One region of the Companilactobacillus sp. HBUAS59699 genome, then DNA from elsewhere that is predicted to be linked to it. Evidence: predicted binding sites of a transcription regulator. Region 1 holds the regulator's gene; the other holds the start of a gene.
The links. The regulator NrdR, encoded in region 1, represses ribonucleotide reductase genes. The targets are predictions, from matches to a motif close to ACACNATATATNGTGT.
Positions count from the first base shown of each region.

Region 1 (5,423 bases):
AAAGTCTAGTGCCGCTTCGAGTGCCTCTTGTCTACCCGCACCACCGTAATCAGACAGTGTAGCTTTGCGAATATCCTTTGGCATATTCAACAAGACAAATTTTGATTCATAATTACTTTCTTTTTCTTTGCTGATAGTTCTGCTATTAGGGGCATAGACAACTTCAATATTGTGATTACTGACCACTAATTGTGGCACATATCCCTTAGACAATTCACTTGGATGTGTCTTGTGATTGTAGAATTCATAAATACTAGCGGCACTAACATCAATAGCATCTGAATTGATTTGTTCAGAATTTTTCTTCAAAAAAACTTGAACATCAGGATCATTCAATGCTTGACTCATCAAACGACGATAATCATCAGTTAGATTTTTTGAGTTTAAATATTCAGCTAATTTTGATCCTAAATTTTCCATGATTAATTATCCTTATTTCTCATTTTTCTGAGTCTCTCTTGTAACTCTTGTTGTTTCTTTTTAGCATCCCCATTAGCTACTGGCTTGGAAGTCACCTTACTCCAATCAGTACTCTGTTCGACTCTTCTGGATGCCTTATTACTGTTATAACGACGCTTGGGGTTACGCGGCTTAGTTTTGAAATCATGCAGCCTTTGCAGAGCTTGTTCTGGAGTTTCAACGTTGTTTTGCTGCCAATCATTAGCCATAGTTTCCATTAAGGGTAACGTCAGCGTTGGCGAATTTTGCAGTATGTAGTCCACCATGATATTCAAAACAGCTGGTGACAAATAAGTCTTCATCGCCATATCTCGTAATGCCCGTGATTCCACTGTACCAGTAAAGCCGCCACTCTTCTTTTTCTCAGCGGCTAAGAAGTCAGCTGGTGCCAAAGTCTTCGCTTGTTGCAACAATACATCATCTGCACGATTAAAATGTGTCACTATAGTATTTTGGTTTGTGTTATTAGCTTCATTATTATTCTGAGTTGTGGCATTCTTGATTGAAATATTAGCATTCTTCTCAAAGCGATCTTGAACCGTCCGCTTCAAACGGACTGGATCGATCTTATTATTAACGATGTCACAAGTTTGACCGATCAAATTAATTATGGCTATTTCATCTATGCCATAAAAAGCGTGCAAACTAATGATCAATTCTTGATTCTTTAAGAGATCATCATTACTGATTTTGAACAACTGACCAATTCTTTCCGAAATCAACTCCCAGTCTAGTTGAGAATCATCTGTTTCTTGGATCTTAGGTTTAGGTTGTGTATTCATATCATCAAAATCACTTTGAGCCGATTTAACTTCTGACGGAGTATTTATCAAGTCATCATTACTTAATTGAAATACTTCCAAGAAATCTTTACTGATCTCTTTGGAATCATCAAGAATATCAGTCGATTGGGCATATTTTTTGACTAACTTGTGATAGTTCTTCTCACCTATCTGTTCATACAAAAAAATACTCATTAGATCATCATTAAAAAAATCATGCGGCATTAAAGGCTCAAACAATTGATATACAACGTAATCACCAATGTCATCATGCTTTTCATATGACCGGATCAAACCCAATGCTTCGGCCTTAATGCGTTCATTATAAAAAGTTTTTAAGTCAAGGTCTAATAAGCTCATCAGATCAGCGTGACTCTGACGCTCACTGACTAATTCTTTATTAGGAACCTTCTCCCACAACAGTAAATAAATACTATATGCACGAGTTCCAAGTAACGGCAAATAAAGATCAGTCAAAACATGACGATCATAATCATTTATTTGTCCGTGTGGCAAACACCAATAACCCGTCAATGGTGTAAACTTTGCCGGATCATAATTAAATTCTTTTGCCAATTCAGCACTTCCTAATCTTTATCAGATTTACCTTCAGATCCATCATTTGCCATCATTTCTTGAACCTCTTTCATAAATCCATTCATATCTTTGAATTCACGATAGACGCTGGCAAAGCGGATATAAGTAACATCATCGACATCGGCAAGAATCTTCATGACATATTCACCGATAGTTTGAGAACCAACTTCATTCTCACCGGTTGCACGAATTTGATTTTCTACCTTATCAACGATGCCATTCATTTGATCAATAGTAACTGGGCGCTTTTCAGCTGCACGTACTAATCCTCGCAATAACTTCTCACGACTGAACTCTTCACGATTCCCGTTCTTCTTGATTACTAATAATGGCGATTTTTCGATTCTTTCAAAAGTTGTAAAACGTGTCCCGCAGTATTCGCATTCTCTTCTACGTCTGATAGCGCGTCCCTCATCACTTGGACGACTGTCGACAACTTTTGATGAATCATGATGACAATGTGGACAAATCATATCATCAGCCTCTTTTCTGTATCATAATTTTTTTATCAAATTATAAATTTCAGTTTCTAAAATATTCAAATTACCTGAATTATCAATCACAATATCTGCACGTTTTTTCTTATCTTCCATCGACATTTGTGAATTGATTTTTTTCAAAGCATCTTCTTCACTAATTCTATCACGTTCCATCAAGCGTTCTAACTGTATTTTTTCAGGAATATAAATAGTTATTACTCCATCAAAATAATTTTGATAATTAGATTCAAACAATAATTGAATTTCAAATATTACTATTCTTTTATCATTTGATTCACGGACTTGTTTTATTGTATGTAGAATTTGCTCTCGAATCAATGGTCCTGTGATATTTGTTAACTTTTTTAGCTGATTTTTATCATTAAAAACGATTGAACCTAATTTTTTTCGATTCAAAGATCCGTCACTGAACAAGATTCCTTTACCAAAAGTACTTACAATCTGTTCCAATCCAATAGTACCAGGCTCGACAATATCTCTTGCTACTTGATCAGCGTCGTAAACTACACAACCGTTCTTTCTAAAAATATCCAATACAGTTGATTTACCAGCTGCGATTCCACCCGTTAACCCATAGATCTTGCTCATTTGATTACCTGACAGTGTGGACAGAAGTGTGTACCACGTCCGCCTACTTTTATTTTCTCGATTTCAGTACCGCAACGAGAACAAGGTGTTCCTTCTTTGCCATAAGCGTGCAAGAAATTCTGCATGTGACCTGCATGACCAGTTGAATCTACATACGATCTAACCGTTGATCCACCAGCTTCAATTCCCATTTTCATTTCTTCATTTGAATATTTAATAATATTCTTAATATCATCATCATTCAAGTGATTAGCTGGTGTTTCTGGATGCAGTTTGGCACTCCAAAGGACTTCATCGACGTATATGTTACCAAGTCCACTCATAACTGATTGATCTAACAAAACCGTCTTAATGTCTTTGCGATGTCGCATTATCCTTGGTTTAACATTTTCAAATGTAAATTCATCTGACAAGGGCTCAGGACCTAATTTTGCAATCGACTTATTTCCCGCAAGATCAGACGTTCTCCACAACTGCATTCGACCAAATTTTCTAACATCATTATAAATGAGCTTTTGTCCATCATCCAAAGTAAAAATTGCATGAGAATGTTTATCGATCATTGCTGGATCGGCAGAAACACGATACTTACCTTCCATTCGCAAATGGCTAATGATCGTAAATCCATTATCTAAATGTATCAACAAGAACTTAGCACGACGACCAATATCTTCAATAGTTGTACCAGTCACCATATCAATAAATTGTTGTACATCCCCCGTTATTAAGTTTTGATATCTGATCTCAACGTTAGTGATTTTTTTACCCTTAACTTGAGATATCAATCCTCGTCTAACAGTCTCTACTTCTGGCATTTCAGGCATACTTTTTCACTCATTTCTTTATAAAATTTATTATTTTGCTTCGTACCAACTTTCACCGTGCGCTGATCCAACTTTTAGTGGAACATCTAATTTAACAGCAGAATCCATTACACTTGGTACGAGCTTCTCCAAAATTGGAATTTCAGATTTTGGTGCTTCAAAAATCATTTCATCGTGAACTTGCAATAGTAAGTTAGCTTGCAAGTTCTCTTTTTTGAGCATCTTTTGCATATTGATCATGGCAACTTTAATAATATCAGCCGCACTACCTTGAATAGGTGTGTTCATGGCTGTTCTCTGAGCAAAATTACGAATATTAAAGTTCTTAGAATGAATATCTGGCAAGTATCTACGACGATGCATTATTGTTTCAACATAGCCATTCTCTCTAGCAAATTTAACGATATCATCCATATACTTCTTAACTCCTGGATACTGTTCGAAGTAAGAATCGATGAACTGTGCAGCCTCTTTACGAGTTATACCAATATTCTGTGACAATCCATAGTCACTGATACCATAAACAATACCAAAGTTAGTGGCCTTGGCTTTCCGTCGCATATCAGGTGTAACTTCGTCCGTGCTATCTAATCCAAAGATTCTCATGGCAGTATGTGCATGAATATCGTAATCTTCTTTAAAGGCCTCTTGCATATTCTCATCACCAGAAATATGTGCTAAAACACGTAATTCAACTTGAGAATAATCAGCTGAGAACATTTCCCAATCGTCATCCTGTGGCACGAATGCCTTTCTGATCTGGCGTCCTTCATCAATTCTAATTGGAATATTTTGCAAGTTAGGTTCAATTGATGACAAGCGTCCAGTTTGAGTTAGCGTTTGTTGGTAAATAGTATGAATTCTGTTATCTGGTTGGATAAATTTTTGTAATCCAACTGCATAAGTCGAGTTGATCTTAGAAATTTGACGATAATCCAAGATTTTTTGAACTACTGGTGACTTACTCTTTAATTTTTCAAGTACATCAACCGCAGTTGAATAGCCTGTTTTTGTTTTTTTAATGACAGGTAATTTTAACTTTTCAAACAAGATCACACCTAGTTGTTTAGGTGAATTGATGTTGAATTCTTCACCAGCTTCTTGATAAATCTGTTGTTCAATATCACTCAATTTCTTAGCAAAGTCATTTTGCATTTCTTTTAAGCGACTTGCGTCTACCTTAACACCCTTGATTTCCATACTTGCCAAAACATTCGACAATGGTAATTCGATCTCGTCATACAAACTGTCCTGGTCGTTCTTTTTCAATTCGGCTAACATCTTATCGTGCAATTCATTGATAATATGAGCTTTTTGACACAAGAAATTCATCAGAACCTGATCATCTTCAGGGACTGCCTTTTTGACACCTTTACCATAGAACTCTTCTTCGTTTGGTAAATTATGACCATAGTTTTGAGCCACGATCCCGATATCAGTCTTATTATCATTAGTATCCAATAAGTACGAAACTAACAACATATCAAAACTTACTCCAGCAAATTCACAACCGTAGCGATGCAAGAGTGCAACGGTCTTCTTGTTATCAAAGACATATTTCTCTTTGTTTTCATCGGCCAACCATTGCTTCAATTTATCATTTTCCAAAATAGATATATCAGTTGTGCTGTAATAATTACCGTTGCTTTCGATTGCTATACCAATGATCGTCG
Region 1 is NZ_JAYKTV010000001.1:102,887-108,309, reverse strand. Features, by position in the region: gene dnaI (primosomal protein DnaI) at 1-420, opposite strand, end outside; gene U8519_RS00480 (DnaD domain protein) at 423-1,817, opposite strand; gene nrdR (transcriptional regulator NrdR) at 1,829-2,311, opposite strand; gene coaE (dephospho-CoA kinase) at 2,333-2,926, opposite strand; gene mutM (DNA-formamidopyrimidine glycosylase) at 2,923-3,750, opposite strand; gene polA (DNA polymerase I) at 3,781-5,423, opposite strand, start outside.

Region 2 (5,423 bases), on a different contig from region 1:
TGTTCCAGTTCATGGCTTTGTAATACGTGTCAACCATTGTTAAATCCTCCTAAATTGAGCAGCTTTCACATTCGTTGCTTCCGATTTCATCGTTGTTTTCTGTAAATGTACGAACATAATATAGTGACTTGATACCCTTGTAATAAGCGTAATTACGCAAGATGCTGAGATCACGGGTAGTTTGTTTAGGTTCATTTTTCCATTCATAGAGACCTTCAGGAATGACCGATCGAACGAAGAGTGTCAAACTCATGCCTTGATCAACGAAGCGTTGTGCTGAAGCATAAATATCGATGACTTTACGCATATCAGTATCGTAAGCTGATTTGTAATATTTAATAGTATCGTTACTTAGTAATGGAGCTGGGAAGTATAACTTACCGTTCTTCTTCTCTTGACGTTCTTCAACTAAACGAGTGATCGGTTGGAGACTGGCACTTGTATTATTGACGTAAGAGATCGATCCGTTAGGAGCTACAGCGAGACGATAGGCGTTATACAAACCATCACGCTGAACGTCAGCTTTCAGATTGGCCCAATCATTTTGATCAGGAATCTTAATACCGGCGAATAGTTCTTTCACGAGGTCAGATTTGGGAGCAAAACTTTCTTTGAGATACTTATCGAAGTATGAGCCGTCAGCGTAGGCAGATTTTTCGAAATTGGCAAAAGTTTCGTGACGTTCTTTGGCGATATGATTACTTTCAACTAAGGTCCAGTAGTTGAGCAGCATGAAGTAAACACCGATGAATTCAATTGATTCAGGTGAACCGTATTCGATATGATGTTTAGCCAGATAGGTGTGTAATCCCATAGCTCCAAGACCAACGGAATGACTCATCTTATTACCATGTGCTACTGAAGGTACAGCAGTAATGTTTGAAGCATCACTGACGAAGGTCAAAGCGCGCAGCATAGAACGGATCGACTTACCGAAGTCAGGACTCTCCATCATGTTCAAAATATTTGTCGAGCCTAGATTACAGCTGACATCAGTTCCTAGTTTGGTATATTCTTGAGCATCGTTTAATTCAGAAGGAATCTGGACTTGTTGGATCTCGGTACAGAGATTACTCATGATGACTTTACCATCGATTGGATTGTCACGATTGACAGTGTCGATGTTTAAGACGTAGGGATAACCAGATTCTTGTTGCAGTTTACTGATCTCGTCTTCCAGTTCACGAGCTTTTATCTTGTATTTCTTGATGCGGTCATCTTGTACCATCTTGTCATATTCTTTAGTGATGTCGACATAAGAGAATGGAACGCCATAAACACGTTCAACTGAATAAGGGCTGAATAAATACATGTCGGCATCGTTTCTGATCAATTCGTAATACTTGTCAGGGACGATGACACCGAGTGAAAGAGTCTTAACACGAACTTTTTCGTCGGCATTTTCTTTTTTAGCGGACAAGAAGTCAATAATATCTGGGTGGAAGACATTCAAATAAACCGCACCAGCACCTTGACGTTGGCCCAATTGGTTACTGTAACTGAAACTGTCTTCGAGTAATTTCATAACTGGTAAGACACCGGAAGATGAATTATCGATCCCTTTGATCGGTGAACCTGATTCACGCAGATTGGATAACGTGATACCAACCCCGCCACCGATACGTGATAGTTGCAAAGCTGAGTTGATCGTCCGACCAATACTGTTCATATCGTCAGTAACTTGTAATAAGAAACAAGAGACATATTCACCACGACGTTTACGGCCGGCATTGAGAAATGATGGAGTAGCAGGTTGGTAACGTTGCATGATCATTTCGTTAGCTAATGTAGTAGCTTGTTCTTGATCGCCGTGAGCGAAGAGTAGGGCGTTGAAAAGGATCCGCATCTCATAGTTTTCCAAATATAAATCACCATCGTTAGTCTTGATAACGTATTGATTGAAAAATTTATAAGCAGCCATGAAAGACTTGAATTGGAAATGTTTAGCTAAGAGTGATTGGTAAAGATTGTCGATAAATTCAAACGGATATTCATCGATAACTTCTTTTTCGATGTAGTCATTGTCGACCAAATAGTCGATATGATCTTTGAATGAAGCAAATTTCATAGTATTTGGTTCGACATTTTCAGCGAAGAAGGCTTTAACAGCTTCTTGGTCTTTGTTCAAAGGAATCTTGCCATCGACTGGAATGTTGATTTCGTTATTTAGCTTGAAGTAACTTACCTTCGTTACATCTAGATTATTTAGTCCCAAAGTTATTCACTACTTTCTTGAAATTTTCTACGTCTTTCTTAGTACCGTTGAACTCAAACTCGAAGACGACCGGAACATCTAGTCCCTTAGCAATGTCTCTGGCAGTGTGGTTGTATAAAGAATTGAAATTACGGTTACCACCGCCAGCTAAGCCGACACAGTTCTTAGCGTTGTCTTTGTATTGTAAGAAATCTACGACTGGATCCATCATATCATCGTCGTATGCCGGAACGATGAGAATAAAAGACCGATCCATTTCGTGAAAAGGATCGGCGTCAGATATTTCATATCCATTTAGGCCGGTCTTATTGACGAAGCGTCGTGTTTGGCCGGTAATTGAGTAGTAGGCTATGTCGACCATTAGTTAGCTAATTCTTTCAAGCTATCTGGACGAAAACCGACGATAGGGTCACTATTTTCAGGCATAACTACTGGTACACTTTGGAAGCCTTGTTCTTTTAACATATCAAGGTATTTTGGTTCTTGATTGATGTTGTGTTCTTCAAAATTGATATTGTGTTCTTTTAAGTATCTCTTTGTCATTTTGCATTGCATGCAGTTGTTTTTGCTATATACGATTACGTTGTTCATAATGATCCGCTCCCTCGAAATGTGATTCATTCACTAGTATAAAACATTCAATATATCAATACTAGTAATTATTCTTGTGAAAACACAAGATATAGTATTGTATAATAATTGGTCTACATTATGGTGTGGCTACAAAGACCAGTTTGACGGTTATTGTCTAGAGAATAATGTTCTGAATTTTATTATATTTAGTTTTTTCGTGGTAAAATTACCGTAATGACTATTATATGTTTTTCAGTTAAAATTACAAATGCTGAAGGGCAATAATTTAGTAGGGAGAAGATTATGAGTTCTTGGAATTTTGTGGGAATAATCGCCTGGATCATAGTGATCGCACTATTGATCTTCGTGGTATTTAATATTAGAAATCGCCATTTAAAAATATTAGTTGTCCAAAAAGGTGGCATTACTTGGAAGACGATCTTAGTTGATCTGTTAGAAATTGTTGTGGTCATCTTGGCGGTAAGTGCAATGCTATATGTAACCTTGTTCTCAAGAGTTGATTTGAAGGACAAGAACGACATTGCGATGTCTTATAAGTACGAACCAATGATCGTACAAACTACTAATGATGGTCAGGGTTATTACGTCAAGATTGATAAAAAAGACAAGCACAGTGATAACGATGTTTATCAATATTGGGTGAACAATTCAACTTATACTGTCTCAAGTCACAATGCGACTATTTCGGATGCAACATTACCGTTTAATGTCTCAGGGATGCGTATGAATTGGCCAATGGACAAGATCAAGAAGATGGATTCTAAGTATCAGTATGCTTATGTCATCACAGCACAAGCTAAGTATAAGAACAACTTCGCCAACGGCTTAGGTCTCAAAGCAGGACGCTTTGCAGTCGAATACCGTGTCTTGAGGGTACCAGCTCGTTCATTTATTGATGTGGAAGCAGAGAAAGAATAATAAGAACAAAAATGGAGCTATGACATGATTGCCATAGCTCCATTTAGCTTTTCAAGTTTTACTTTTTAATTTTTTTGATACTTACAACTATTTTATTATTGAGTTCCATCTTGTTTGTATCATCTTTAGGATCGTTCTTGACGATTTCCATCAAAGCTGAATGCTCGTAGACTTTTTCAACTTTACCTTCAAAGGGATAATCCATATCTTCATCCACTTTGCACTTGTAAACTTCTCCAACCTTTAAATCTTCTATTTTCATATGTATAAATCTCCTAGGATTTTTTACTTAACAGACTAGTATAATAATATAGTAGAAGAAATAATTCAAATAATAGGATACATTATGGATAAAAAAATTATCGTGATCACCGGTGCTAGCGGTACTGGTAAGACAACTATCAGTCAATATTTAAAGAAAAAATATCATATTCCTCCCGTCTTAACACATACAACAAGGGCTCCCCGAGCTGGCGAGGTTGATGGGGTCGACTATCATTTTGAAACGGATGAAACTTTTGCTAAAAATCATTATTTGGAACAAGTGGAATATTCCGGTTTTCACTATGGTTCTTCAGAAGAGAGTCTTAACCAGACTTGGAAAAAAGTTGATATTGCTAGTATTGTTGTTGATACGGCCGGGGCTATTTCCTATAAGAAGAAGTATGGGGACGCAGCGGTAGTGATATTTTTAGAAGTAGATCTAGAGACAGTGGCACAGAGATTGCACGATCGTGGGGATGCTTCTGAACGATTGATTAAGCGAATCAACAGCGAAGAATTTAAGCGAGATCTGAAAATTCCGGATGAATTAAAGGGAAAATCATATGAAATTATTAACAAAGACATCGATTTAACCAAAAAAAGAGTCGATGAGGTAATAAATCACCTAATATTCAAGTAATTTGATTATTCACAAAAAGGCCACTAATGCTGATATATCGACGTTAGTGGCCCTTTTGCTTTGTGAAAGACAAAGTGTAACATTCTTATACAATTGCTGTAACATTTCTGCAATATTCAGAGTGTATTATAGTCATCGTTGAGTGATAAGAAAATAACATTTAAGAAAAATTTAAACAATTAAAAAAAACAAACCATTACGGGGGATTTCAATTTTGAATACTAAAGTTAAAAAAGGTCTAATTACATTTACAGCAGCTGCTTCATTAGCAGTTACAGGATTAGGTGTTTCAAACGCTTCTTCTACAACAGTTAAAGCTGATACAGCTACACCTGTTGCAGTTCGTACAAACAATATGGCAATCCTTTATTCATCTGCTTCATCAACTGCTAAGACTGCTGGTCGTGCACTTGCTGCAAATACTGACTGGGCTGTTGGTAAATCAGCAACAGACGCTTCAGGTAACACTTTCTACTATGTAGGTGCAAACGAATGGGTTAAGGCTTCAGACGTTACTGATGTTTCTACAATTACACAAGCAGCTACTGAAGACTCAAGTGCTTCAACACAATCAGATGTTGACGCAGTTATCAGTACTGCTAAACAATACTTAGGTACACCTTATGTATGGGGTGGTAAGACACCTGCAGGATTCGACTGCTCAGGTTTCACATCATACGTATACCAACAAGCAACAGGTAAGAGCATCGGTGGTTACACAGTAGCTCAAGAATCAGCTGGTACACAAGAAGCTGTTTCACAAGCTTCAGCCGGAGACCTATTGTTCTGGGG
Region 2 is NZ_JAYKTV010000006.1:11,743-17,165, forward strand. Features, by position in the region: gene nrdF (class 1b ribonucleoside-diphosphate reductase subunit beta) at 1-37, opposite strand, end outside; gene nrdE (class 1b ribonucleoside-diphosphate reductase subunit alpha) at 50-2,215, opposite strand; gene nrdI (class Ib ribonucleoside-diphosphate reductase assembly flavoprotein NrdI) at 2,202-2,576, opposite strand; gene nrdH (glutaredoxin-like protein NrdH) at 2,576-2,806, opposite strand; gene U8519_RS10855 (LVIS_2131 family protein) at 3,092-3,727, shown strand; gene U8519_RS10860 (DUF2187 domain-containing protein) at 3,786-3,989, opposite strand; gene U8519_RS10865 (guanylate kinase) at 4,074-4,631, shown strand; gene U8519_RS10870 (C40 family peptidase) at 4,846-5,423, shown strand, end outside.
Region 2: the regulator NrdR is predicted to act here: its motif matches at 2,889-2,904, upstream of nrdH (glutaredoxin-like protein NrdH).